3 regions of the Streptomyces sp. SCPE 10 genome follow, and region 2 is predicted to be linked to each of the others. Evidence: riboswitches for the same ligand, from Rfam matches in the RefSeq annotation. Region 2 holds a riboswitch; each other region holds the start of a gene.
What was found. Region 2 has a riboswitch for cyclic di-AMP ahead of ACSP97_RS15305 (transglycosylase family protein). Riboswitches for the same ligand answer to the same signal wherever they lie in the genome.
Positions count from the first base shown of each region.

Region 1: linked by a shared signal. The riboswitch ahead of ACSP97_RS26495 (M23 family metallopeptidase) and the one ahead of ACSP97_RS15305 (transglycosylase family protein) in region 2 are both predicted to bind cyclic di-AMP.
Region 3: linked by a shared signal. The riboswitch ahead of ACSP97_RS18950 (M23 family metallopeptidase) and the one ahead of ACSP97_RS15305 (transglycosylase family protein) in region 2 are both predicted to bind cyclic di-AMP.

Region 1 is NZ_CP197069.1:5,729,267-5,738,597, forward strand. It holds gene ACSP97_RS26485 (M16 family metallopeptidase) at 1-640, shown strand, start outside; gene ACSP97_RS26490 (M16 family metallopeptidase) at 658-2,028, shown strand; cyclic di-AMP (ydaO/yuaA leader) riboswitch at 2,249-2,411, shown strand; gene ACSP97_RS26495 (M23 family metallopeptidase) at 2,424-3,167, shown strand; gene ACSP97_RS26500 (GntR family transcriptional regulator) at 3,390-4,076, shown strand; gene ACSP97_RS26505 (HPr family phosphocarrier protein) at 4,412-4,693, opposite strand; gene ACSP97_RS26510 (bifunctional acetate--CoA ligase family protein/GNAT family N-acetyltransferase) at 4,871-7,702, shown strand; gene ACSP97_RS26515 (DUF5998 family protein) at 8,041-8,628, shown strand; gene ACSP97_RS26520 (alkaline phosphatase family protein) at 8,628-9,331, shown strand, end outside.
Region 2 is NZ_CP197069.1:3,276,504-3,285,834, forward strand. It holds gene ACSP97_RS15285 (Ppx/GppA phosphatase family protein) at 1-924, opposite strand, end outside; gene ACSP97_RS15290 (DUF501 domain-containing protein) at 921-1,460, opposite strand; gene ACSP97_RS15295 (FtsB family cell division protein) at 1,507-1,983, opposite strand; gene eno (phosphopyruvate hydratase) at 2,109-3,395, opposite strand; gene ACSP97_RS15305 (transglycosylase family protein) at 3,709-4,446, opposite strand; cyclic di-AMP (ydaO/yuaA leader) riboswitch at 4,450-4,619, opposite strand; gene ACSP97_RS15310 (transglycosylase family protein) at 4,803-5,909, opposite strand; gene ACSP97_RS15315 (cytochrome P450 family protein) at 6,119-7,405, opposite strand; gene ACSP97_RS15320 (nucleoside triphosphate pyrophosphohydrolase) at 7,518-8,510, opposite strand; gene ACSP97_RS15325 (SurA N-terminal domain-containing protein) at 8,611-9,264, opposite strand.
Region 3 is NZ_CP197069.1:4,071,248-4,080,578, reverse strand. It holds gene lhgO (L-2-hydroxyglutarate oxidase) at 78-1,310, shown strand; gene trmB (tRNA (guanosine(46)-N7)-methyltransferase TrmB) at 1,374-2,174, shown strand; gene ACSP97_RS18960 (PrsW family intramembrane metalloprotease) at 2,217-3,605, shown strand; gene ACSP97_RS18955 (aldo/keto reductase) at 3,651-4,595, opposite strand; gene ACSP97_RS18950 (M23 family metallopeptidase) at 4,669-5,730, opposite strand; cyclic di-AMP (ydaO/yuaA leader) riboswitch at 5,740-5,906, opposite strand; tRNA gene ACSP97_RS18945 (tRNA-Met) at 6,221-6,294, opposite strand; gene ACSP97_RS18940 (NAD(P)H-binding protein) at 6,428-7,282, opposite strand; gene ACSP97_RS18935 (TetR/AcrR family transcriptional regulator) at 7,370-7,966, shown strand; gene ACSP97_RS18930 (dihydrofolate reductase family protein) at 8,027-9,190, opposite strand; gene lspA (signal peptidase II) at 9,187-9,331, opposite strand, start outside.

The DNA.
Region 1 (9,331 bases), 2.5 Mb from region 2:
GGTCGTCGTCGAGGAGGTCCCGGCGCGCGCCCTGATGGCCTCCTACCGGCTGCCGCACGACGGTACGCGCGCCTGCGACGCGGCCGACCTCGCCCTGACCGTCCTCGGCGGCGGCGAGTCCTCCCGGCTCTACAACCGGCTGGTGCGCCGCGACCGCACGGCCGTCGCGGCCGGCTTCGGCCTGCTGCGCCTGGCCGGCGCGCCCTCCATGGGCTGGCTGGACGTGAAGACCTCCGGCGACGTGGAGGTGCCGGTCATCGAGGCCGCCATCGACGAGGAGCTGGCCCGGTTCGCCGAGGAAGGCCCCACCGCCGAGGAAATGGAGCGCGCCCAGGCCCAGTTGGAGCGCGAGTGGCTGGACCGGCTCGGCACGGTCGCGGGCCGCGCCGACGAACTGTGCCGCTACGCCGTCCTGTTCGGCGACCCGCAGCTCGCCCTGAACGCCGTGCCGCGCATCCTGGAGGTGACCCCGGAGGAGGTCCGGGAGGTCGCCAAGGCCCGCCTGCGCCCCGACAACCGCGCGGTCCTGGTCTACGAGCCCAAGTCCCCGGAGAACGTCGAGGACGCCGACCTGCCCGAGGACCCCGAGTCGGAAGCCACCGTAGAGGCCGGGAACGAGAACGAGGAGACGGCCAAGTGACCGAGCAGCTCGCCACCATGGACTTCCACCCCCGGCCACAGCCCGGCGAGGCCAGGCCCTGGGCCTTCCCGGCCCCCGAGCGCGCCGCGCTCGACAACGGCCTGACCGTGCTGCGCTGCCACCGCCCCGGCCAGCAGGTCGTCGCGGTGGAGGTGCTGCTCGACGCGCCCCTGGACGCCGAGCCGGCCGGCCTGGACGGCGTGGCCACCATCATGGCGCGCGCCTTCTCCGAGGGCACCGACCGGCACTCCGCCGAGGAGTTCGCCGCCGAGCTGGAGCGCGCGGGCGCCACCCTCGACGCGCACGCCGACCACCCCGGCGTCCGGCTCAGCCTGGAGGTCCCCGCCTCCCGCCTGGCCAAGGGCCTCGGCCTGGTCGCCGACGCGCTGCGGGCTCCCGCCTTCGCCGAGAGCGAGATCGAGCGCCTGGTCCGCAACCGCCTGGACGAGATCCCGCACGAGCTGGCCAACCCCGCCCGCCGTGCCGCCAAGGAGCTGTCCAAGGAGCTGTTCCCGGCGGCCTCGCGCATGTCCCGGCCGCGCCAGGGCACCGAGGAGACCGTCGAGAAGATCGACGCGCCCGCCGTGCGCGCCTTCTACGAGCGCCATGTGCGCCCCGGCACGGCCACCGCCGTGGTGGTCGGCGACCTCACCGGCATCGACCTGGACGCGCTGCTCGCCGACACCCTGGGCGCCTGGACCGGCACGCCCGGCGAGCCCCGGCCCGTGCCTGCGGTGACGGCCGACGACACCGGACGCGTCGTCATCGTGGACAGGCCCGGCGCCGTCCAGACGCAGCTGCTCATCGGCCGGATCGGCCCGGACCGGCACGACCGGGTGTGGCCCGCCCAGGTGCTCGGCACCTACTGCCTCGGCGGCACCCTCACCTCCCGCCTGGACCGCGTGCTGCGCGAGGAGAAGGGCTACACCTACGGGGTGCGCTCCTTCGGCCAGGTCCTGCGCTCCGCCCCGGACGGCACCGGCGCGTCGATGCTCGCCATCAGCGGCTCCGTGGACACGCCCAACACCGGCCCCGCCCTCGACGACCTGTGGAAGGTGCTGCGCACCCTCGCGGCGGAGGGCCTGACCGACGCCGAGCGGGACGTCGCCGTGCAGAACCTCGTCGGGGTCGCGCCGCTGAAGTACGAGACCGCGGCGGCCGTCGCGAGCACCCTCGCCGACCAGGTCGAGCAGCACCTGCCCGACGACTTCCAGGCGACGCTGTACCGGCAACTGGCCGCCACGGGCACGGTGGAGGCGACCGCGGCCGTCGTCAACGCCTTCCCGGTGGACCGCCTGGTGACCGTCCTGGTCGGTGACGCTGCGCAGATCAAGGCGCCGGTCGAGGCGCTGGGCATCGGCGACGTCACCGTGGTGGCGGCCGAGTAGCGGCAGTAACGGCACACAGGGGACGGGGCCCTGGCGACCTACGGGTCGTCAGGGCCCCTGTTGTTCCACTCTCTCCCTCAGATGTCCGAATTGGGGCGGAGGTTGCCCGTCTGCCCTGTGGGATGCGCTACAAAAACCCCGATCTGTTTGGGAATCGGGAGCCGGTCCGCATAGCTTCGTCCAGGCTGTTCGTCGGGCAGTGCGCCGCACCCGCGGCACCGGGCAGCCATCGCCGAGTCCCCGTACGGCGCGAGCCAGGGGAGCCGGGGACCCACACGTCCCTGGGGTGAATCGGGCACCCGCGCGTGACGCGAGGGAGCCCGTAGGAGACCTTCCTGCTCCGAACCCGTCAGCTAACCCGGTAGGCGAGAGGGAAGGAAAGGACCAGCCACTCCATGGCGTTCATGTGCGCCACCGGGAAGCACCGCAAGCCCGGCCGGGTCAAGCGAACCACCGCCCAGGCGGCCGGCGTCGCGGCCCTGACGACCACCGGCGTCATCGGCACCCTCGCGGCCTCTCCGGCGCTCGCCGCCGAGCGCCCCGCGGAGCAGACCGGTCTCACCCCCGTACTCGCCGCGAGCGACGACGTCGCCCAGCAGATCGACGCGCAGGCCAGCGCCCAGCAGCGGGCCGCCGAGCGCAAGGCGGCCCAGGAGGCCGCTGCCAAGCGGGTGGAGGAGGCGCGCGAGGCGGAGGCCCGCGCCGCCCGCGAGGCCGAGCGCAGGCGGCTGAACGCCTTCGTCGCCCCGATCGCGCACTCCTACGTGTCCACCGGCTACGAGGCCAGCAGTTCGCTGTGGTCCTCCGGGTCCCACACCGGCATCGACTTCCACGCGGCCAGCGGCACCCCGGTGCACGCGGTCGGCGTCGGCACCGTCGTCTCCACCGGCTGGGGCGGGGCGTACGGCAACCAGATAGTGATCCGCATGGCCGACGGCATGTACACCCAGTACGGCCATCTGTCGTCCATCGGCGTCACGGTGGGCCAGCAGGTCACCGCGGGCCAGCAGATCGGCCTGTCCGGCGCCACCGGCAACGTCACCGGTCCGCACCTGCACTTCGAGGCGCGCACCAGCCCCGACTACGGCTCGGACGTCGACCCCGTCGCCTACCTGCGCAACCACGGCGTGGACGTCTGACGAGCCCGCACGCCCCCGCACGGCATCCGAAGCCCCGGCCACCGAGCCGGGGCTTTCGCCTTTCCCGCGGTGTTCCGGTCGCCGTTGTCCAAAAAATATCCCCGGATTCCGGCCCGCCGTCGGAAAAGGCGGCGCGGTGGAATAGAGTCACCGGAATAGAGTCATGGGAAAAACGCGTCCGTCGTCGGCGTCGTGTCGCGGGGATCAAGGCGGAGGTCGGTCATGCGTATTCCGGCGCAGTCGGTGTGCACGGCGATCCGGGACGACATCGTCGCCGGCGTCCTGGAACGCGGCGGCCGTCTCACCGAGGAGGTGCTGGCCCGCCGCTACGGGGTCTCGCGCGTCCCCGTGCGCGAGGCGCTGCGCACCCTGGAGGCGGAGGGCTTCGTGGTGACGCGCCGGCACGCGGGCGCCTGTGTGGCCGAACCGAGCGAGCAAGAGGCCGCCGACCTGCTGGAGATGCGCCTGCTCCTGGAACCGCTCGGCGCCGCCCGGGCCGCCCGGCGGCGCACCGGGGCGCACCTGAAGGTGCTGCGCGGGCTGGTCAGGCTGGGGCAGGAGCGCGCCAGGCGGGGCGACAGCGAGGAACTGCGCGCACTGGACGGCTGGTTCCACGAGACGCTGGCCCAGGCCTGCGGCAGCCCCTCGCTGACCTCCACCCTCCTCCAGCTGCGCCACAAGATCGCCTGGATGTACGTGCTCGACGCGCCGTCGGACCCGGTCGGCACCTGGGCCGAGCACGGCGCGATCGTGGACGCGGTGGCGCGCGGCGACGGAGCGCGCGCCCGCGCGGTGACCGCGCTGCACGCCGAGCGGGCGGCGGCCGAGCACCGGCTGCGCGTGCCCGGTGGCGCCGAGCGTGTGAGGACTTCGCAACATGCCGTAAACATGTCCGGCGCACAGAATTAACACGGGTGCCGTATACAAAGGGGTGGGTATTTCGTGGGCCGGTATTCCCCTATTTCTTCGGTGCCGTTAATTACCGACCCGGGTGAATGGGGTGGGCGTTCCGTCGTGAAAACGCCGGAAATCGCGAAATACGCCTCCGTGCGCCCACCGCACCGGCGCGGTCGCCCGTACCCGTCTTGCCCGACCGGCGTCGTGCGGTCGGGGCGGCAGCGGGGCGGCCCGCCACCCTGCCCGGTCCGAGCCGGCGGACCGGCCCGGACCGGGCGTCACGGCAGTGCAGAACCGGGCGTCACGCCACCGCGCCGAAGCCCGGTTCCTCGAAGGTCCGATGCCGCTCAGACGGTCTCGGGCAGCTCTTCCAGACCCTCGGCGACCAGCTTGGCCAGCCGGTCCAGGGCGGCCTCGGCGCCCTCGGCGTCGGAGGCGAGCACGATCTCCTCGCCGCCCTGGGCGCCCAGACCCAGGACGCCGAGCATGCTGGCCGCGTTGACCGGGGTGCCACCGGCCTTGGAGATCGTCACCGGGATGCCCGCGGCCGTCGCGGCCCGGACGAAGATGGAGGCGGGGCGGGCGTGGAGGCCCTCGGCCCAGCCGACGTTGACGCGGCGCTCAGCCATGTGTTGCTGCCCTTCACTCTTCAAGGTTGTCTAGACCAGTCTTCCATATGGTGAACCATGCCTGGAGAGGGGCTGCGCACCCCCTCCACGGTGCCGTCGTGACCGCCCCTCGGCCCGGCGGCCGTCTCCACAGACTGCCCCGCGCCGTTGCCGGACGCTAGCCGTACTCTGGGGCGCATGCGAACCTCGGCGGAACCGCAGGGCCGGTACGAGTACCCCGCGCACTGGGAGGCGGACGTGGTGCTGCGGGACGGGGGCACCGCCCGCATCCGGCCCATCACCGTCGACGACGCCGACCGCCTGGTCCACTTCTACGAGCAGGTGTCGGACGAGTCCAAGTACTACCGCTTCTTCGCGCCCTATCCCCGCCTGTCCGCCAAGGACGTGCACCGCTTCACCCACCACGACTTCGTCGACCGGGTCGGCCTAGCGGCCACCGTGGGCGGCGAGTTCATCGCCACGGTGCGCTACGACCGCATCGGTGCCGGCGGCACCCCCGCGTCCGCGCCCGCCGACGAGGCGGAGGTCGCCTTCCTGGTGCAGGACGCCCACCAGGGCAGGGGAGTGGCCTCCGCGCTCCTGGAGCACATCGCGGCCGTCGCCCGCGAGCGGGGCATCCGCCGCTTCACCGCCGAGGTGCTGCCCGCCAACACCAAGATGATCAAGGTCTTCACGGACGCCGGCTACACCCAGAAGCGCAGCTTCGAGGACGGCGTCGTCCGCCTGGAGTTCGACATCGAGCCCACCGACCGCTCGCTCGCCGTGCAGCGCGCTCGCGAGCAGCGCGCCGAGGCCCGCTCGGTGCAGCGGCTCCTCGCCCCCGGCTCCGTCGCGGTGATCGGCGTCGGCCGCGCCCCCGGCGGGGTGGGCCGCAGTGTCCTGGCCAACATCAGGGACGGCGGGTACGCGGGCCGGCTGTACGCCGTGAACAAGGCCTTCCCCGCGGACCTCGCGGAGGTCGACGGGGTGGGCGCGTACCAGTGCGTGCGGGACATCGACGGCCCGGTGGACCTCGCCGTCGTCGCCGTACCGGCCGAGTACGTGCCCGCCGTGGTCGCCGAGTGCGGGGAACACGGCGTCCAGGGGCTCGTCGTGCTCAGCGCCGGGTACGCCGAGAGCGGGCCCGAGGGCAAGGAGCGGCAGCGGGCGCTCGTGCGGCAGGCGCGGGCGTACGGCATGCGGATCATCGGGCCCAACGCGTTCGGCGTCATCAACACCGCCGCCGGCGTACGGCTGAACGCCTCCCTCGCGCCCGAGATGCCACGCCCCGGCCGCATCGGCATGTTCGCCCAGTCCGGCGCCATCGGCATCGCGCTGCTCTCCCGGCTGCACCGGCGCGGCGGCGGCGTCACCGGGGTCAGCGGCGTCTCCACCTTCGTCTCCGCCGGCAACCGCGCCGACGTCTCCGGCAACGACGTCCTCCAGTACTGGTACGAGGACCCGGACACCGATGTCGTCCTGATGTACCTGGAGACCATCGGCAACCCCCGCAAGTTCACTCGGCTCGCCCGCCGGACGGCGGCGGCGAAACCCCTCGTCGTGGTGCAGGGCACCGGCACGGCGCCCCAGGGCCACGCGGTGCGTGCCACCCGGCTGCCGCACGCGACGGTGTCCGCGCTGCTCCGCCAGGCCGGGGTGATCCGGGTCGACACCATCACCGAACTGGTCGACGCGGGGCTGCTGCTCGCCCGCCAGCCGCTGCCCGCCGGACCGCGCGTGGCGATCCTCGGCAACTCCGAGTCGCTGGGCGTCCTGACGTACGACCGCTGCCTGGCGGAGGGGCTGCGGCCGGCGCGGCCCCTGGACCTGACGACCGGGGCGAGCGCGGAGGACTTCCACCGGGCGCTGAGCGCGGCGCTGGCCGACGACACCAACGACTCCGTCGTGGTGACGGCGATCCCGGCGATCGGCGAGGCGTCGCCGGGGGACGCGGAGCTGGCGGAGGCGCTGCGGTCCGCCGCGGCGGCGGCGCCGGGGAAGCCGGTGCTGGTGGTGCACGTGGAGCTGGGCGGACTGGCGCAGGCGCTGTCGGCGGCGGCGAGCACCGCGCCGACCGCCGCGGACAGGGCACCCGGCGACCCGGGCGGCGCCCGGCCGCCCCGCCCGGCGGAACGACCGCCCACCGCGGTCTCCCCGCCTGAAGGAGCCCGGCTCATCCCCGCCTACCCCGCCGCCGAACGCGCCGTCCGGGCCCTCGCCGAGGCCGTCCGCTACGGGCAGTGGCGCAGGGAGGCGATGGACCCCGGAAGGGTGCCGGAGTACGAGGACATCGACGAGAAGGGCGTAGCGCGGCTGATCGGGGAACTGCTGGCACGCGGCGAGGGGCTCACGATCTCCGAGGCCGAGACCTGCGAGCTGCTCGGCAAGTACGGCATCCGGGTGCGCCGCGCCCTGCCCGCGCCCACCCCCGACGCCGCCGCCGAGGCCGCCCGCGATCTCGGCTACCCGGTGGCCCTGAAGGCGACCGCCCCCCACCTCAGGCACCGCGCCGACCTGGGCGGGGTCCGCCTGGACCTGGCCGACGAGGACCAACTGCGGCGGGCCTACGCCGAGTTGTCCGAACTGTTCGGCAAGCCCGAGGAGCTGCGGCCGGTGGTGCAGGGGATGGCGCCCAGGGGCGTCGACACCGTCGTACGGGCCGTGATCGACCCGGCGGCCGGGGCCGTGCTGTCCTTCGGCCTGGCCGGCGCGGTCTCCCAGCTGCTGGACGACACGGCGCACCGGCTGATCCCGGTCACCGACCGGGACGCGACCGCGCTGGTGCGCACGATCCGCACCGCGCCCCTGCTCTTCGGCTGGCGCGGCTCCACCCCCGTGGACACCCCCGCCCTCGAGGAACTGCTGCTGCGGGTGTCCCGGCTGGTCGACGACCACCCCGAGGTGGTCGCGGTCACCCTGGAACCGGTCGTCGTGGCCCCCCGCGGCGCCAACGTCCTCGGCGCGACCGTCCGCCTCGCCCCACCCCCGGCCCGGGACGACCACGGGCCCCGCACGATGCCCGTGTACTGACGGGGGAGGGGAGCGGGCCCGCCGCTCCTTCCACCACCTCGACGCTCCCGGCCTCCGCCTTCCGGCCTCCGGGCCTTGCGGCTCCCGCGCCGTCCGGCTTCTCGGCCCCCGAGGCCCCGAGGCCCCGCCTGGACTCCCTCCCCGCCCGCCCCCGTCGCGGACATCCGCGCCCCGCGCCCCGCGCCCCGCCCCCGGCCCTCCCGCGGACGGTCCGCCACGGGCCGGTGCCCCGGTGTTCCTCCGCGTGTCCCCGGGAGGCCCGCGGTCCCGTGACCGCGGCGTGTCCCGTGGTCGCGGGCGGCCCTGACCCCCCTTGGCCACGGACTAGGATGGACGCCATGGCCAAGACCAGTACGACGACCCAGGGGCTGCGCGCGGCGATCGAGCGCAGCGGCTACTACCCGGCCCTCGTGGCCGAGGCGGTGGAGGCCGCGGTGGGCGGCGAGCCCATCCGGTCGTACCTGGTCCACCAGGAGACCACGTTCGACCAGAACGAGGTACGCCGCCATGTGACCGTCCTGGTCCTCACCGCCAACCGCTTCATCGTCAGCCACACCGACGAGCAGGCCGCCGACGGCACCTCCCCGACGCCGTACGCCACCACCTCCACCGAGTCGGTCAAGCTCAGCCGGATCTCCTCCGTCGTGGTCAGCCGGGTGGTGGCCAACCCCGAGCAGTACACCCCGGGCACCCTGCCCCGCGAGGTCGTGCTGACCATCGGCTGGGGCGCGGTGAGCCGGATCGACCTGGAGCCCGCCGCCTGCGGCGACCCCAACTGCGACGCCGACCACGGCTACACCGGCAACTCCACGGCGGACGACCTCAGCCTGCGCGTCAGCGAGGCCGGGGACGGCCCGGAGACGGTGCGCGAGGCGCTCGCCTTCGCGCAGGCCATCTCGGAGGCGACCGCGGACATCGCCCGCTGATGTCCCAGCTCTCCGCCTGGGACCACCCGGAACCCCTCGCCCTCGACACCGCGCCGCTGCCCCAGTACGGCACCGGCTCCCTCGCCGACCTGCTGCCGACCCTCGCCGCCGGCATGGGCGTCCCCGGCATGTCCGCGACGATCACCGAGCTGGCCCCGGTCGACCGGGCCTGTGTCTTCCTGGTCGACGGTCTCGGCTGGGAGCAGCTGCGCGCCCACCCCGACGAGGCCCCCTTCCTCACCTCGCTGCTCGGCAGCTCCCGCGGCGGCACCGGCCGCCCGCTCACCGCGGGCTACCCGGCGACCACCGCCGCCTCCCTGGCCTCCGTCGGCACCGGCCTGCCGCCCGGCGCGCACGGCCTGCCCGGCTACACGGTCCGCGACCCGGCCACCGGCGCGCTGATGAACCAGCTGCGCTGGCAGCCGTACACCGACCCGCGCCGCTGGCAGCCGTACCCCACCGTCTTCCAGCTGGCCCACGACGCCGGGGTGCACGCCGCCCAGGTGTCCTCGCCCGCCTTCGAGCGCACCCCGCTCACCAAGGTCGCGCTCAGCGGCGGCAGCTTCCACGGCAGGCTGTCCGGCGAGGACCGGGTGGACCTGGCCGCCGAGCAGCTGGCCGCCGGGGACCGCTCGCTGGTGTACACGTACTACGCCGAACTCGACGGCTCCGGCCACCGCTACGGCGTCGCCTCCGACACCTG
Region 2 (9,331 bases):
GATGCCGTCGAGGATGTCGTGCTCCGACACGACGACCTCCTGGGCGCCGATCCGTTCCATGATCGCCAGGAGGACGAGGGAGCCCGCGCCGATGACGTCGACGCGGCCCGGGTGCATGGACGGGATGGTGGCGCGTTCGGCGTGGGTGGAGTGCAGGAGGCGGTCGGTGATCTCGCGCACCCGGGCGAGGGAGACGCGGGAGTGGTGGATGCGCGCCGAGTCGTACTCGGGCAGGTCCTGCGCGATCGCCGAGACGGTGGTGACCGAGCCGGCCAGGCCCACCAGGGTGCGCGCCTCGCGCAGCGGCACCGTCCGCTCCGCGAGGTCCAGGGCGGCCTCGATGTCGGCCCTTATCGCGGCGATCTGCTCCTCGGTGGGCGGGTCGGAGATCTCGCCGCCGTGCACCAGGTGCCGTTCCGTCATCCGCACACAGCCCACGTCCACCGAGCGCGCGACCCGCACATGGTCGTCGCCGACGACGAACTCGGTGGAGCCGCCGCCGATGTCCACCACCAGATAGGGCCGGGCGAGGTCCTCGCGGCCGGCCAGCTCCTTGGTCGCGCCGGTGAAGGAGAACTCGGCCTCCTGGTCGCCGGTGATGACCTCGGGCTCCACGCCGAGGATGTCCAGCACCCCGCGCACGAACTCGTCGCGGTTCTCGGCGTCGCGGGAGGCGGAGGTGGCGACGAAGCGCAGCCGCTCGGCGCCGTGCTCCTTGATGATCTCCGCGTAGTCGCGGCAGGCGGCGAAGGTGCGCTCCAGCGCCTCCGGGGCGAGCCGGCCGGTGCGGTCGACGCCCTGGCCGAGCCGCACGATGGTCATCCGGCGGTCCAGGTCGACCAGTTCGCCCGTCGCCGGGTCCACGTCCGCGACCAGCAGGCGGATGGAGTTCGTACCGCAGTCGACGGCGGCGACACGGGTCACTGCGCTTCCCCCTTCGGCTCCTGCTCGAACGTCACGCACGCGCCCTTGCGCCACCACTGCGGCAGCATCGCGAGCGCCTCGTCGCCGAGCGGGTTGACGCCCGGACCCGCGGCCAGCGAGTGGGCGACCAGGACGTGCAGGCACTTCACCCGGTCCGGCATGCCGCCGGCGCTCGGGAAGTCCCGCAGCACCTCGATCTCGTCCCGGCGCCGGATGTAGTCCTCGTGCGCGGCCCGGTAGGCGGCGGCCAGCTCCGGGTCGCTCTGGAGGCGCTCGGTCATCTCCTTCATCACGCCGTTCGCCTCCAGCGTGCCGATGGCCGAGGCGGCCTTGGGGCACGTCAGGTAGTACAGCGTCGGGAAGGGCGTGCCGTCGGGCAGACGGGGCGCCGTCTCCACGACATCCGGCTGACCGCACGGGCAGCGGTGTGCGATGGCCCGCAGGCCCCGCGGGGGACGGCCCAGCTGCTGCTTGAACGCCTCGACGTCCGCGTCGGTGGGCTCGGTGCGCGGAGTGGGCGGCGGAGGGGTTTCCATGACTGCTTTCAGACTGGCTTTCTGTGGGTCACCGGCACGGGGCCGGTCACTGGTCGGAGGCGTCGGACTTGTCGACCCCGTCCCAGATGTTGGTGTACCAGGGCCGGTGGGCGGCCCTCAGATCGACGCGGGACTGCCGGGCCGCGCCCGGATCGACGACCACGTACCCGGTCTCGCCGGGCTTCACATAGTGCAGCCGCTTGCGGATCTGCTGCTCGGCGTAGGCGTCGTCCTGCCAGCGAGCCTTGAGGTCGCGCAGCTGTTCGACGCGTTGGCGGGCCTCGGTCTCCTGCCGCTGGAGGTCGGAGATCTGGGCGCGCTGGGAGACGTACTGCCGCATCGGGTAGGCGAGGGCGACGACCAGCGAGCACAGCACCAGCGCGAGCAGCGCCGCCCGGCCGGTCAGCCGCGAGCGGCGGGCCTGCCGTTTGGTCTGCGAGCGGTAGACCCGGGCCGCCGTCTGCTCGCCCAGCAGCCGCAGCCTGGTCGTGGTGGAGAAACGGTCCCGGTCCTTGACGGCCATGTCGGTTCTCCGCCTCCCCTTTCACACGTGCGTACGTCCCCGGACACGGTACGGGACCGGGTACGGGGACGTACGTACGACTGGCCAAGTCCCGGCCCGACGGGGGGCGGGACCGGCCGGGTGGCTCAGCCCTTGAAGCGCGGGAAGGCGCTGCGGCCGGCGTACACCGCGGCGTCGTCCAGGATCTCCTCGATGCGCAGCAGCTGGTTGTACTTGGCGACGCGCTCGGAGCGGGCCGGGGCGCCGGTCTTGATCTGGCCGCAGTTGGTGGCGACGGCCAGGTCGGCGATGGTGACGTCCTCGGTCTCGCCGGAACGGTGCGACATCATGCACTTGAAGCCGTTGCGCTGGGCCAGCTCGACGGCGTCCAGGGTCTCGGTCAGCGAGCCGATCTGGTTGACCTTGACCAGCAGGGCGTTGGCGGTGCCCTCCTCGATGCCGCGGGCGAGGCGCTCGGGGTTGGTGACGAACAGGTCGTCGCCGACCAGCTGGACCTTGTCGCCGAGCTTGTCGGTGATGACCTTCCAGCCGGCCCAGTCGTCCTCGAACAGCGGGTCCTCGATGGAGACCAGCGGGTAGGCCGCCACCAGCTCCTCGTAGTACTCCGTCATCTCGGCGGCGGAGCGCTCCTTGCCCTCGAAGAGGTACTTGCCGTCCTTGTAGAACTCGGAGGCGGCGACGTCGAGCGCGAGGGCGATCTGCTCGCCGGGGGCGTAGCCGGCCTCCTTGATGGCCTCCAGGATGAGGTCCAGGGCCTCGCGGTTGGAGCCCAGGTTCGGCGCGAAGCCGCCCTCGTCGCCGAGGCCGGTGGCCAGGCCCTTGCTCTTCAGGACCTTCTTCAGGGTGTGGTAGACCTCGGCACCCCAGCGCAGCGCCTCGGAGAAGGACTCCGCGCCGATCGGGGCGATCATGAACTCCTGGATGTCCACGTTGGAGTCGGCGTGCGAGCCGCCGTTCAGGATGTTCATCATCGGCACCGGCAGCAGGTGCGCGTTGGGGCCGCCCAGGTAGCGGAAGAGCGGCAGGTCGGACGCCTCGGAGGCGGCGTGCGCGACGGCCAGGGAGACGCCGAGGATGGCGTTGGCGCCGAGCGAGCCCTTGTTGTCGGTGGCGTCCAGGTCGAACATGGCCTGGTCGATCAGCCGCTGCTCGGTGGCGTCGTAGCCGACCAGCTCCGGGCCGATCTGCTCGATGACGGCGAGGACGGCCTTCTCGACGCCCTTGCCCTGGTAACGGTTGGGGTCACCGTCGCGCAGCTCGATGGCCTCGAAGGCGCCGGTGGAGGCGCCGGACGGGACGGCGGCACGCCCGGTGCTGCCGTCGTCGAGGCCGACCTCGACCTCGACCGTGGGGTTGCCTCGGGAGTCCAGGATTTCCCGGGCTACGACGACGTCGATGGACGGCACGAGCATCTCCTTCTTGGATGTGACGCTGGAAGTGCGGGGCGGTCTGCCTTACGGCTGTGCCTTGCGACTAGAGCCTAACCGTCCAGGGGTCGTCGGCCACCGACCGACCGTCCCGTGGACGGGAGGGACATGCAGACGGTACCCATTGTTCACCCGCGGAACAAAGGGGTTCGCGGATGAGACCCGGCGAAAGAGCGGGAAAACGAACGACCCCGCCCCGGCGCGTACGGGGGAGAACGCGCCGGGGCGGGGAGCCCGTGGGGACGGGGGCGGACCCTTGGGGGCGGGCCCGCCGGGCGGGGCCGTCAGCCGCCGGGGGTCACTTCAGGTGCAGCTGCTGGCCCGGGTAGATGAGGTCGGCGTTGTCGACGATGTCCTTGTTCAGCTCGAACAGCTTGTGCCAGCCGCCGGCCACGTGGTGCTTCGCCGCGATGGAGCTGAGGGTGTCGCCGGTGACGACCTTGTACTCGCCGTCGCCCTTCTTGACCTTCTTGCCGGTCGGGGTGGTGACGGTCTTGCCCGCGCCGCTCGCCGAGGAGCCGGTGGAGCCGCCCGTGGACTTGCCCGTGGTGGACGGGGCCGTGCGCTGGGTGGAGCGGGTGGCGGCCTGCTCGTCGGTGGAGCGGGTGGAGGTGCCCGTGTGCGACGAGGAGGAGCCGGAAGTGGGCGCGGAGCCGTTGTACGGGGTGCTCGACAGGCCCGTGCCGCAGACCGGCCAGGCGCCCTTGCCCTGTGCGGCCAGGACCTTCTCGGCGACGGCTATCTGCTGCGCCTTGCCGGCCTTGTCGGCCGTGGGGGCGTAGGCGGTGCCGCCGTACGCGGCCCAGGTGGAGGCGGAGAACTGCAGACCGCCGTAGTAGCCGTTGCCGGTGTTGATGGACCAGTTGCCGCCGGACTCGCACTGGGCGACCGTGTCCCACTGGGAGGTGGTGGCGGCGGAGGCGTTGCCGGCCGCCATCAGCGGGGCGGCGACGGCGGCACCGGTGACACCGGCGAGCGTGACGGCGCGGACGGCCTTGGACGGACGACGGTGCTTGCCCTTGCCGGAAAACAGCATGAACGATCCCCTCACCGACGCCTGCGAGGTGAGCTGTCGGGTTCGGGCCGGTTGAGTTGCCCGGCCACCCCTCCCGTGGGAGGCGTGGCTTCACCCCGAGCCGGTCCGGCATCAACTGCCGGGCCCGGCACTTACCTTGGGTCCCCCGCTCCTGCCTGCGGCGCTTGACGCGACGACTGTTCCCGGGCAGCCGCTGGCAGGATTAGGCGTTGCGGCCGCCGGGGCTCGTGGTGACGAGCGGTCATGACCGTAGCCACGCGATCCGCGGAATTTCAAAGACGATCAGGGCTTCTGAGACTCATCCCACACTTTCGCCAAAGCGGACATTTGACGATCAAGTGGGGCGTCAACTCGCCCTAGCGGGCGCCCGTTTCGTCACCGACTTTCAGGGTCTGACCGGCGGTGATGTGATTCGGGTCGGCGCCCACGACCTTCTTGTTCGCGGAGTAGAGCTCATGCCATCCGCCGTGCACGTCAAGGGAGTCGGCGATGGTGCTCAGCGAGTCGCCCTCGCGGACGGTGTACGTGCCCGGCTCGCGGGAGGCGTGCCGCCCGGAGTCGGAGCCGTCCTGTCCGGTCGCCGTGCTTTCGTCCGCGGTGCCGCCGCGGTGCCGTCCGCCGCCGAGGGCTCCGGTGTCGACCAGGCTCCAAGAGCCGACGTCCTGCCGGGAATTGTCCGGGTCGTCGGCGGTCGGGGCGGGTGTGACCGTGCCGGTGGGCGCCGAGGGGGCGGTGGGGTCCGGGGCGGTGCCGCCGGTCCCGGGAGCGCCGGTGGAGCCGTGGGAGGCGCCCGGGTGCGGGGCCGCGTGCTTGCCGGTGTGCTTGCCGGTGCCGGTGCCGGCGTCGGAACCGGTGGACGGGGAGGTGGACGGGGAGGTGGACGGGTCGGCGGAGGAGGAGGCGCCGGAGCCGGAGCCGCCGTCGTGGGCGCCGCTGCCGGAGCCGGTGCCGGATCCGCTCGGGGTGGTGTCCTGGCCGCCGCTCGGGGTACCGGAGGGGGCCGAGGCGTCGGGCGGGCCGGAGGGGTCGGTCGTGCCGTCGCCCTGGCCGTTGCCGCCGACGCCCGGATCGACGTCCACTGAACCGGAGTTGGGGGTCAGCCCGGACAGCAGGGCGCAGGTGGCCCAGGGCAGGGTGCCCTTGTCGGCGAGGATCTTCTCGGCCACGGCGATCTGCTGCGAGCGGCTGGCCTGGTCGGCGCTGGAGGCGTACCGGGTGCCGCCGTAGTGGATCCAGTCGTCCTGGGATATCTGGAGGCCGCCGTAGTAGCCGTTGCCGGTGTCGGCGCTCCAGGAGCCGCCGCTCTCGCAGCCGGCGACCTTGTCCCAGGTGGTGCCGTCGGCCGCGTGCGCGCTTGCGGCGCCGAGCAGCGGGATGGCGATGGCGGAGCCGGTCACGCCCGCCGCGACGAGGAGGGCCGGAGCCTGACGGGGGCGGCGGTGACGACCGTTCCCGGAGATCATGCGGAAGCCTTTCGTGCGACTGCGGGGGCCGGCGCGGCGGGTGGTGCCGGTTCGCCACGCTGAGGGGTGAACGTAGCCGCACTCGATCACTTGTCACAAGTTCATGCCGCGCGGATCACGCGAAGATCACAGCGTGGAAGGTTTGCCCTCCGCTCCGTCACACATCCTTCCTCCAGCGCGGAACGGGCCACTCCGTTTCATGGTCCGGGCTACCGGTCGCCCGGCGGGGTGAACTCCACGGGCAGGGTGCGCAGACCGCGCATGATGAGCCCGCCGCGCCAGCGCAGCTCGGCCGGGTCGGCGGCCAGCCGCAGGTCGGGCAGCCGGGTGAAGAGGGTGGCCAGCGCGCTCTGGCCCTCCAGTCGGGCGAGCGGGGCGCCGAGGCAGTAGTGGATGCCGTGCCCGTAGCCGAGGTGCTGGTTGTCCCGGCGGCCGAGGTCCAGCACGTCCGGGTCGGCGAACCGCTCCGGGTCCCGGTCGGCGGCGGCCAGCACGACGAGCACCGGGTCGCCCGGCTCGATCCGCTGCCCGCCGATGGTGAGCGGTTCGGTGGCGAACCGCCAGGTGGCCAGCTCCACCGGGCCGTCGTAGCGCAGCAGTTCCTCCACCCCGGTCGCCAGCAGCTCGTCGTCGCCGCGGGCGAGGGCGTCCTGGAGGCGGTCGCGCTGACCGGGGTGGGTGAGCAGGGCGTAGGTGCCGTTGCCGATGAGGTTGACGGTGGTCTCGAAGCCGGCGAAGAGCAGGATGAAGGCCATCGCCGCGACCTCGTTCTCGGTGAGGTGCTCACCGTGGTCGGAGGCGCGGATGAGGGCGGAGATCAGATCCTCGCCGGGCGCGGGCTCGGCGGGCAGCGCCTCGCGCTTCTTGTGGATCAGCTCGGCGAGGTAGCCGCGCATCTTCTTCACCGACCGCGCCACCCCGCCCCGCGGCCCGCCGCCGTGCCGGATCATCATGCCCGCCCAGTCCCGGAAGTCGTCCTGGTCCTCGCGCGGGACGCCGAGCAGGTCGCAGATGGCGTAGATGGGGAGCGGGAAGGCGAACTCGTGGATGAGGTCGGCGCTGCCGCGCTGCGCGAACCGGTCGATGAGCCGGTCGGTCAGCTCCTGGACCCGGGGCGCGAACGCGGCGACGCGGCGGGGCGTGAACGCCTTGCTGACCAGCCGGCGCAGCCGGGTGTGGTCCGGCGGGTCGATGTTGAGCAGATGCGTCATCAGCTCGGCCTTGCGCTCGCCCGGGATGCCGGTCTTGCCCTTGGCGTGCTCGGGCTCGTCGTGATGGGCCGGGTTCTTGCTCAGCCGCTGGTCCGCCAGCGCCTGCCGGGCGTCCGCGTACCGGGTGACCAGCCAGGCCTCGACCCCGCTGGGCAGCCGCGTCCGGCGCACGGGCGCGTGCTCGCGCAGCCAGGCGTACGCGGGGTAGGGGTCGGCGGCGAACTCCCAGGTGAAGAGCTCGGGGGCGGCGGGAACGGTGTCGTCGGGGCGAAGCTGGTCGGTCACTCCTCGACGGTATCCGGCCCGCCCGGGCGGCGTGCCACCGCCGGCCCGGGGCCCCGCCTCCGCCGGTGCCCGCGCCGTGACGGGAGCGGCCGGTCCGGCGCCGCCGGGGCGCTCACGACGGGTCCTCGTCCTCCCGCGGGTCCACTCCCTCGGCCCTTCGGATCGCGTCCCGGTAGGTGCGGGCCGCCGCGCGCAGGGCCGTCTCCGGGTCGGTGCCGGCGGACTCGGCGCGGGCGGCGAGGGCCAGCAGCTCGTAGCCGATGCCCTCACCCTGGGGCAGGGGGACGTCCAGCCCGGCGGTGCGGACGCGGGAGGCCAGCTTGGCGGCGAGGGCCAGGCCGGGCTGGCCGAGGGGGATGCCCTCGGTGACCGAGCTGCGCCGCTTCTCCTCCGCCTTGGTGCGCAGCCAGTGCGCCTTGACCTCCTCCGGGGTCTCGGCCGTCGCCTCGCCGAAGACGTGCGGATGGCGGTGGATCAGCTTGGCGACGATGCCGCCCGCCACGTCGTCGATCGAGAACGGCGCCTCGGGGTGCTCCTCGGCGATCCGGGCGTGGAAGACGACCTGGAGGAGGACGTCGCCCAGTTCCTCGCGCAGCTCCTCACGGTCGCCCGCCTCGATCGCCTCGACCAGTTCGTACGCCTCCTCGATGCCGTACTTGGCCAGGCCCTCGTGGGTCTGTTGGGAGGACCAGGGGCACTCGGCCCGGATGCGGTCCATGACCTGGACGAGGTCCAGCAGGCGGGCGCCGGGCAGGTCGTAGGAGGCGGGCAGCAGCTCCAGCTCCGGCATGCGGAGCCGGCCGGTGCCGGCCAGCCGGGCCAGTCCGTCGGTGAGCGCGGGCTCGCCCTCCCCCGTCGCCACGACCACGACGGTCCGCCCGCCGGCGCAGGCGTCGACCAGCTCCTGCGCCGTGGGCGCCGCCTCGGCCACCGCTATGCCGGCCTCCCGCAGGTACGGCAGCTGCGGGTGGGCGCCGTCCGCGCACAGCACGGCGTCGGCGGTGCGCAGGGCCTGCCAGGCGGGCCAGGACAGCAGGCCGGGGGCGACACGGTGGCTGGTGGTGAGCAGGACGATACGGCCGGGGGCGGGACTCGATGCGTTCACGCTCCGAACGTAACCCACGGCGGCGACGAGCGGATTCGGTTGTCCACAGGGCCGCAGGGATCATGCGATCGTCTGCCCGCGGCCTGGGGGCCGGTCCGTCCTACGCCGTCACCGGCGCGCCTCCCGACGGCGCCGTCACCTCCCGCACCCAGGGCGTCTTCGCGTCCGTCCGGCCGCTCTTCTGCACGTCCCAGGTGCCGTAGCGCGGGTTGATGTCGATGTGCAGCTCCTCGGAGGCCCGCGAGAGGGCCTTCCAGAAGGCGGGCTGGGAGGTGTCGGTGCCGAGCCGGGCGGCGACCTTCTGCGCCTCCAGCTGGAGGCGCAGGTTGTCGTCCAGGTACGCGGGGGCGATGCCGTACTTCTGGAGCCAGGCGGTCCGCAGGCCCTTGGCGCCGCCCGCCTGCTGCTCCAGGCTGGCGCGCAGCTGCTGGGTGTCCTTGCGGGTGACCGTGACGCCCTGGTCCTGCGCGGCCCGGTGGATCACCCGGTCGAGGACCATGTTGTGCAGGGTGTCGCGGGTGAGGCTGCTGGTCTCGGCCAGCACCTGCTGGTACTGGGCCGGGTCGGACACCGCGGCCCGCTGGGCCGCGCGGACCTCGTCGACCCGGTTCTGCAACTGCGCGACGGTGATCCGCTGCCCTCCCACCACGGCCGCCGCGCCCGGGTGGGCGTCGCTTCCGCAGGCGGTCAGCAGGGGGGCCGCGGCGGCGATCGCGGCGGTGAGGACGAGCGCGGTGCGACGGCGGCGGTGCAAGGAAACCTCCAAGGGAGATTGCACGACAGGTGCGGCGCGCCAGCGCCTCCGCCAGGGGTGGTGGCCG
Region 3 (9,331 bases), 790 kb from region 2:
CCCGCGTCCCGAGCGGTACTGATCACTTCGGCGTTTGAAGGCGATGTCAGTGGCGCAGTGCACTATCGACGTGGGAGGTGGTGCAGGTGCCGGTCGGGGCGTACGACTGCGATGTGCTCGTGGTCGGAGGGGGGATCGTCGGGCTGTCGACCGCGTACGCGATCAGCCGGGTCGCGCCGGGCACCCGGGTGACCGTGCTGGAGAAGGAGCCGGGCCCGGCCCGCCACCAGACCGGGCGCAACAGCGGGGTCGTGCACAGCGGGATCTACTACCGGCCCGGCTCGCTCAAGGCGCGGTACGCGGTGCGGGGCGCCGCCGAGATGGTGAAGTTCTGCGCCGAGTACGGCATCGACCACGCCGTCACCGGCAAGCTGATCGTCGCCACCGAGCGCGCGGAGCTGCCCCGGCTGCACGCCCTGGTGCAGCGCGGCCGGGAGAACGGCATACCGGTGCGGGAGCTGGGCCCCGCCCAGCTCACCGAGTACGAGCCCGAGGTGCGCGGACTGGCCGCGATCCACGTGGGCACCACGGGCGTGTGCGACTTCACGGCGGTCGCCCGGCGGCTCGCCGAGGCCTCGGGCGCCGAGATCCGCTACGGCGCCCGGGTGGTGCGGGTGGACCGGCGCCCCGAGCGGGGCGTGGCCGTGCGCACCGCGGCCGGGGACGTCGTGCGCGGCCGGGTGCTGGTGAACTGCGCCGGACTGCACTGCGACGAACTGGCCCGGCTGACCGGGGACGACCCGGGTGTGCGGATCGTGCCGTTCCGCGGGGAGTACTACGAGCTGGCGCGGCCCGAGCTGGTGCGGGGCCTGGTATACCCGGTGCCGGACCCGGCGTTCCCGTTCCTCGGCGTCCATCTGACCCGGGGCGTCGACGGCGTGGTGCACATCGGCCCCAACGCGGTGCCGGCACTGGCCCGGGAGGGGTACGGCTGGGGCGTCGTGCGCCCCCGCGAGCTGGCCGGCACCCTGGCGTGGCCGGGCTCCTGGGCGCTGGCGCGCCGGCACTGGCGGTACGGCGCGGGCGAGCTGCGTCGCTCGGTGTCCAAGGGGGCGTTCCTGGAGGCGGTGCGCAGACTGCTGCCCGCGGTGCGGGCCGAGGACCTGGTGCGGGCCCCGGCCGGCGTGCGGGCCCAGGCGGTGCTGCGCGACGGCGCGCTGGTGGACGACTTCCTGATCAAGGAGGGGGCCCGCGCGGTGCACGTGCTGAACGCGCCGTCCCCGGCGGCCACCGCGTCGCTGCCGATCGGCCGGGAGATCGCCCGCCGGGCGCTGGGGATGCTGGACGCGGTCGGCGGCCAAGGGGCGTGACCGAGTACGTCTGGGGCCGGGTCCGGTCGCGCCCGTAGACTCGGTCGTACTGTGTCTGATGCGATGAATGCCCCCGAAGCCCTGACCGAACCGGCCCCGCGGGACCCAGGTGCCGCCGTGCGGCGTGCCCGGGCCAAGGGCGAGCCGCGGTTCCCGGACGGCCCCCGGGCCGATCCCGCCGGGTCGCACTTCGAGCGGCGGATCCGCAGCTTCCAGCCGCGCCGCAGCCGGGTGACCGCCGGGCAGGCCGACGCCTTGCGGCGGCTGTGGCCCGCCTGGGGGCTGGACATCGACGGACAGCGGGTGATCGACCTCGCCGAGCTGTTCGGCAACGACCGTCCCGTGGTCCTGGAGATCGGGTTCGGGATGGGCGAGGCCACCGCGCGGATGGCCGCCGCCGACCCCGGCACCAATGTGCTCGCGGTGGACGTGCACACCCCCGGCCAGGGCAATCTGCTGAACCTCGCCGACCAGCAGGGACTGGACAACGTCCGGGTGGGCAACGGGGACGCCATCATCCTGCTGCGCGAGATGCTCCGCCCCGACGCGCTCGACGGGCTGCGTGTCTACTTCCCCGACCCCTGGCCCAAGAAGCGCCACCACAAGCGGCGGCTGATCCAGCCGGCGTTCCTCGACCTCGTCGCCACCCGGCTGAAGTCCGGCGCGCTGGTGCACTGCGCCACCGACTGGGAGCCGTACGCCGAGCAGATGCTGGAGGTGCTCGGCGCCCACCCGGAGTTCGAGAACACGCAGGCCGACGGCGGTTTCGCGCCCCGGCCCGAGTTCCGGCCGCTGACCCGTTTCGAGGGACAGGGACTGGACAAGGGACATGTCGTGAACGATCTGCTCTTCCGCCGCCGGTAAACCGCTCCAGCCCCTCGTCCCGCCACCGTTAGGGTCGATGCCGTGGCCACCAGTCCTGCGTATCCGACGTACCCACCGATCCCCGGCGACGCGGTGCTGCGGCACCCGCACTGGTGGCAGCTGCGGTGGGTGCGCTACGGCGCGCTGATCACCCTGCTGGCCATGTCCGGCCTGGTCATCCTCGCGCTGGTGCGCAGGGAGACCGGGACCGAGGGGTTCCTGGTGGGCCTCGGGCTCGCGGTGCTGCCGGTGCCCTGGCTGGTCACCGCGTTCCGCTGGCTGGACCGGGTGGCCCCCTTCCCATGGCGCAACCTGGTGTTCGCGTTCTGCTGGGGCGCCTTCGCGGCGGCGCTCATAGCCATCGTCGCCAACAGCTTCGCGACCAAGTGGATAGCCACCTCGACCGCCGACCCGGCGAGCGCCAACACCCTCGGCGCCACGGTGATAGCCCCGATCGTCGAGGAGTCCGCGAAGGCCGCGGCCGTGCTGCTGGTCTTCCTCTTCCGCAGGCGCGACTTCACCGGGATCGTGGACGGGATGGTGATAGCCGGGATCACCGCCACCGGCTTCGCGTTCACCGAGAACATCCTCTACCTGGGCACCGCCTTCGGGACCGACCAGCTCACCGGCGGCCACGGCATCGTCTCCGTCACCGCCGCCACCTTCTTCGTGCGCATCGTGATGTCCCCGTTCGCGCACCCCCTGTTCACCACCTGCACCGGCATCGGCTTCGGCGTCGCCGCGCTGAGCGGCCCGCACCAGCGGGCCCGGCGGCTGCTGGTGCCGCTCGGCGGGCTGCTGCTCGCGATGTGCATGCACGCCCTGTGGAACGGCTCCGCCACCTTCGGCCAGTTCGGCTTCCTCGCCGTCTACGGCATGTTCATGCTGCCCGTGTTCGGGCTGCTGACCTGGCTCGGGATCTGGACCCGGCAGCGGGAGCTGCGCACCGTGCGCGAGGAGCTGCCCGTCTACGTCCTGGCCGGGTGGCTGGGTCCGGCCGAGCCGTTCGCCCTGGGCTCGATGCGGGCACGGCGGATGGCCCGCGACTTCGCCCGCCACCACGGCGGCCGGGCCACGGCGCGTGCGGTGGCCCGGTACGAGACCGAGGCCACCGCGCTGGCGCTGCTGCGGCGGCGGGGGCGGCGCGGCCGGGCCGGCGCCGGCTTCGTCGCCCGCGAGCGGGAGCTGCTGGACGAGCTGTGGCAGCGCCGGGACGCGGCCCGGCCCGCGCTGGAGTACGCGGCCCGCACGGCGGCCCCGGCACCGACGCCCTGGGCCCCGGCACCGTACAACCAGGGGTACGGACCGGGGTGGGGCGGCCCCGGACACGGATACGGCGGACCCGCACAGGGCGGCCCCGGGCACGGCGGGCCCGGGTACGGCTACCCGGCGGCGCCGTACGCCACGTCGTACAACCCGTACCGGACGTGACGCCGCCGGGACCCCCGGGACCTCCCGGAACCCCGCTGCCGCCGGCTACGCCGAGGCGTCCGTCAGCTTCTTCAGCTCCTCGTCCGTCAGCTTCAGTTCGCCGACGCCCAGCAGGGCCGGGAGCTGGTCCAGCGTGCGCGCCGAGGCGATCGGGGCGGTGACCGTCGGCTGGGCGGCCAGCCAGGCGAGGGCGACGGTGGCGTGCGGTGCCTCGTGGGCGGCGGCGATCTCGTCGAGGGCGGCGAGGACCTTCTGGCCGCGCTCGGTCTCCGCGTAGTCCGCGGCCCGGTTGGCGCGGGCGCTGTCCACCTTCCGGCCGGGCCGGTACTTGCCGGTGAGGAAGCCGGCGGCGAGGGCGAAGTACGGCACGCAGGACAGGCCCTCACGGGCGACGAGGTCCTGGAGCGGGCCCTCGTAGGTGTCGCGGGAGACCAGGTTGTAGTGGGGCTGGACCGCCACGTAGCGGGCCAGGCCCTCACGGGTGGAGAAGTCCAGGGACTCCCGCAGCCGCTCGGCGCTGATGTTGGACGCGGCGATCTGCCGCACCTTGCCGGCCTTCACCAGCTCGTCCAGGGCGCCGATGATCTCCTCCACCGGCACGTCAGGCTGGTCGAAGTGGGTGTAGTAGAGGTCGATGTAGTCGGTGCCCAGGCGGGCGAGGGAGGCGTCGGCGGCGGCCTTGATGTTGGCCGCGGACAGGCCCGGGTACTGCGGGTGCTGGCTGACCTTGGTGGCGATGACGACGTCGGAGCGGTTACCGCGGGCCTTGAGCCACTTGCCGATGACGGTCTCGGACTCGCCACCCTGGTGACCCTCCACCCAGGCGGTGTAGACGTCGGCCGTGTCGACGAAGTTGCCGCCCGCGGCCGTGTAGGCGTCCAGGACGGCGAAGGAGGTCTGTTCGTCGGCGGTCCAGCCGAACACGTTGCCGCCCAGGCAGAGCGGGAAGACCTCGAGGTCGGAAGAGCCCAGTGTGCGCAGAGAAGTCATGCTCCACCATTACACCCGCGGTGGACGCCCGCGTTCCGCCGCCGGCCCGAAATCGCCACGGGGACCGGTGTGCTCAGGGGGTGAGGCCCTTGTCGCGCAGCCAGGGCGCCGGGTCGACGCCGGTGGCCTGCCCGCCCGGGTGCACCTCCAGGTGCAGGTGCGGTCCGGTGACGTTGCCGGTGGCGCCGACCCGGCCGATGACCTCGCCGGTGGTGACCTTCTGGCCGACCGAGACGTTGATCGAGGACTGGTGGCAGAACCACAGCTCGGTGCCGTCGTCCAGGGTGAGGACGGTGCGGTAGCCGTAGGCACCGGCCCAGCCGGCCTGGGTGATGGTGCCGCCGTGGACGGCCTTGATCAGGGTGCCGGTGGGGGCGGCGAAGTCGAGGCCGGTGTGGTAGCCGGAGGACCACATGGCGCCGGGCTGCCCAAAGGTGCCGGTGATGGTGTACGAGACGACCGGCAGCGTGTACTGCTTGGCCAGCTCGGCCAGCCGCTTGGCCTCGGCGGCCTTCTTGGCGTCGGCCTCGGCCTGCTGCTTGGCGGTGGCGGCCTTGTCGGCGGCCTCCTTCGCGGCCTGGGCGGCCGCCGCGTCGCTCTGCTGCTGGGCGGCGGCGACCATGGCGGCGGTGGCCTTGCTGTCGGCCTGGCCCTGCTGCTGCTCGGCCTGGGCCATGATCCGGTTGCGCAGGGCCTCGCCGGCGCCGGTGGGTGTGCCGTCCTCGGTGGTCTGCCCGATGCCGGTGAGCGCGGTGTCGGTGGCCTGGTGCTTCTCGGCGGAACCGGCGGAGTCGTCGCCGAGCAGGTGCTCCACGGAGGACAGGTGCGGCACCGAGACGGAGGGCAGGTCCGGCATGGAGATGGAGACCGGGGACTTGCCGGTGTTGGCGCTGGCGATGCCGCCCGCGCCGACGGCGGCGATCACACCGACGCCGAGGACGGTGGAGCTGCGTGCGAAGCCGCCGCGCTGCTTGACGACGCGGTGCCGGCCGCGGACCGGGGCGACGGACTCCTCGGTGGGGTTCCACTCCTCCCAGGGGCCCTCGCCCTCGGGGCCGGGGCCGTGGCCGAACGGCTCGGAATCGCGTTGGGCGGGCACGAACGGGGCTTGTGGGGCAGGCCGGTTGGACGCCACGGGGGCGTGCTCCTTTCCTTCCTCCGCCTACCGGGTTAGCTGACGGGTTCGGAGCAGGAAGGTCTCCTACGCGCGTATACCGGCCGTGGACTCGCTGAGTTCACGGTGGTGTCCGCGTGATTCACCCCAAGGTGGTGGTTCCCCGGTTCCCTTACGGGATTCGGCGCGTGCGCACGGAGCCGCCTCGGGTGACGGCTGGGACGACCGCGCTGCGTTATCGAACGTTAATAGACTCGGCCGTCACTTTCCAAGCCGTTCGGCTTGATCATTACGGCTCTGGGGCGTGGACTTACCGCCCAGGGGGCCGCCAAACCGGGCGAGTTGACCGGGGTTCAGGAGTCATCCGGTTTTTGATGGTGACTCAGTTGTTATGCGTACGGCGGTCGCACGGTCACCGTAGGTGATACCTCTTACGGGAGCCGCGGCGACGGCTGCCGGAAAACACTCAGGGCCGGAATCCAGTGCATGGATTCCGGCCCTGAGTCTTCAGTAGCGGGGACAGGATTTGAACCTGCGACCTCTGGGTTATGAGCCCAGCGAGCTACCGAGCTGCTCCACCCCGCGTCGGTGATTCCAGTGTACGCCATGTTCGGGGTGCCGAGCACACGGCTTTGCCGCGGGCCCCCAGGTCCGGGTCACCACCGGGCCGACGGCCCGACCTGCGGCGCGACGCGGTCCGCCGCGACGGCGACCCCGGCTACGGACCCTCCGTGAACGCGGTGGCATGGTCGGCGGCCCACTGGCGAAACGTCCGCGGCGCCGTCCCGAGGATGTCGGCCACCGCGGTGGTGAGGTACGCGGGCTGTCCGACCGCCGCGCTCCACGCGGCGAGCAGCATGTCGACGACCGAGGCGGGCGCCGTGCCCTCCGACAGCCTTCGGAACTCGTCCGGCGTCATCTCCTCGAAGGCGATCCGGCGCCCCAGGGCGTCACCGATGACGTCCACCTGCGCGGCGTGGGTCAGCGATTCGGGGCCCGTGAGGACGTAGTCGGCTCCGACGTGTCCGTCCTCGTGGAGCGTCCGCGCGGCGACGGCCGCGACGTCGCGGTCGTCGACCGGTGCCGTCTCGGCAGCGCCGTACGGCCACCGGACGGTCTCGCCGGCCCGGATCGCGGGTGCCCACCAGGCCAGCGAGTTCGACGCGAACATCCCGGGCCGGATGATCGTCGGTTCGAGTCCGGTCGCCGCGATGAGCCGCTCGATGTCGGCGTGCAGCACGGCCATGGGATTGGGCTGCTGGAAGAAGGGGTGCGGCGTCTGGTGCGGGGAGGAGAGGAAGACGACCCGCCGCACGTGGGCTGCCAGCCGCGCGACGACCGCCTCGGCCGTCTCGGGCGGGGCGGTCCAGACGAGGAGGACCGCACCGGCGCCCTTCAACGCCGGGTCGAGTGACTCGGGCGCGGTGAGGTCGCCGGTGAAGACCTCGGCCTTCGCCGGCAGCGTCGCCGCCGTCTCGGCGCGATGGATGAGGGCGCGGACCGGTACGCCCGCTTCGAGGAGTCGGTCGACGACGACGCGGCCGACCCGGCCCGTCGCGCCGGTCACGAGCACGGGAGGAATGTCTGTCTGATGCACGCCACTCATGAAAACGTTACCCGGTTAAAAAAGCAACTCGGTAACGAATGTTACGGTGGCCAGATGAGCGAGCCGACGGGACTGCGGGCCCGCAAGAAGGAGCGGACGCGCGACGCCATCGGCGACGCGGCCGTCTCGCTGTTCCTGGAGCGCGGCTTCGACCGTGTTTCGGTCAACGACATCGCCGCAGCGGCCGAGGTCTCCAAGCCGACTCTCTTCCGGTACTTCCCCACCAAGGAAGACCTGGTGCTGCACCGGTTCGCGGATCACCAGGGCGAGGCGGCACGCGTCGTACGTGACCGTGAGCCCGGCATCGAGCCGGTGACGGCACTGCACCGGCACTTCCGGGCCGGCCTCGATCGGTACGACCCCGTCACCGGCCTCAACGATCACCCCGAGGTGGTGGCGTTCCATCGGCTGGTGTTCACCACGCCGAGCCTGGCGGGACGGCTCACGCAGTACCGGCTCGAGGACGAGGAAGCACTGGCGAAGGCCCTCGGCGAAGGCATCCGGGCACGCCTGCGAGCCGCGCAGGTGCTCGCGGTCCAACGGGTGCTCGCCCGGACCAACTGGCAGAGGATCGCCGACGGCCGAGCCGCCCGCGACATCCACCCCGAGGCCGTGGCCGACGCCGACCAGGCGTTCGACCAACTGCGGTGACCCGGCGTCTCGGCAGGGCTCCCTGCTGACGGAGCGGCTCGCCCCACGGGGCCGTCCCGATCAGCCGAGCAGATGCCGGTTCGGTGCCTTGGCCAGGGTCTCGTACGCGGGCAGGACGACGACCTCGGCACCCCCGCGGACGAGGACACCGGTGCCGTCGGCACCCGCGACGAAGGTGTCGGGTTCCCGCCAGGCGGTCACCACCCGGCGCACCCCGGCCCGCAGGATCAGCTCGGCGCAGGGCGCGGGGCGGGAGGCGCGGCGGGCGCAGGGCTCCAGACTGCTGTAGACGGTGGCGCCGGGCAGCCGCGGGTCGGCGGAATCGATCTTGGCGAGTGCCGCCTCCTCGGCGTGCACCACCGGGTCGTCCCCCTCCCGGGAGTGGCCGCGGGCCAGCTCGGTGCCGTCGGCGGCGACCACGACCGCGCCGACGCTGAAGGCCGTCTCGGAGGGCGGGCACAGGGCGGCCAGCTCGCAGGCGGTGCGCAGCCAGTGCCGGTCGGCGGCGGCGGGCAGCGGACCGGTGCCGGGCGCGGTGGGCTCGTAGCGCATCAGGACGACGTCCTCGATCCGCCGGGTCTCCACCAGGCGCAGCCGTCCCTCCTGGTAGCGGCCGGGCCCGAACAGCCGCGGGGCCCCCGGGTCGCCGACGATCAGCGGCGCGAGGGCCAGCTGGAGCTCGTCGGCCAGCCCCTGCCGAAGGAGCTGGGTGTGCACGGTGCCCCCGCCCTCCACCATCAGCCGGCCGACCCCTCGCTCGGCGCGCAGATGGCGGAGCAGGGCCCGCCAGTCGAGGTCCGGGCCGAGCGGCACGACGTCGGCGGCGCCGCCGAGCAGCCGGGCGGCCCGCGCGGCGCCCCGATCGGTCGTGTAGACGAGCTTGTCGCCCCCGGTGCGCCAGAACCGGGCGGCGGGGTCGAGATCGCCGGACGCGGTGACGGTGACCTTCAGCGGGTGCTCCGGCCGCCCCTCGGCGAGCCGGGCGGCGCGGCGCTCGGGCGAGCCGACCAGCAGCCGGGGGTTGTCGGCGCGGATCGTGCCGGCGCCGACCAGGAGGGCGTCGGCCGAGGCCCGTACCGCGTCGACCCGGTCGAAGTCGGCCGGCCCGGACAGCAGCAGCCGCTCGGGTCCTGTGTCGTCCAGGCAGCCGTCGAGGGAGACGGCGGCGGACAGCAGGACGTACGGGTACGGCGCGGACTCGGTGAAGGCTCGCTCGGTGCTCATCGGCTCAAGTGTGCGGCCCGCCGGCGCCCGGCCCGTTCCCGGGGAGGGCGCGCGTCCCCCGGTTCGTGTCCGCCGAAGGACAGGACGACGATCAGTACGCCGCCGCAGGTGATCGCCCAGTCGGCGAGGTTCATGACGCTG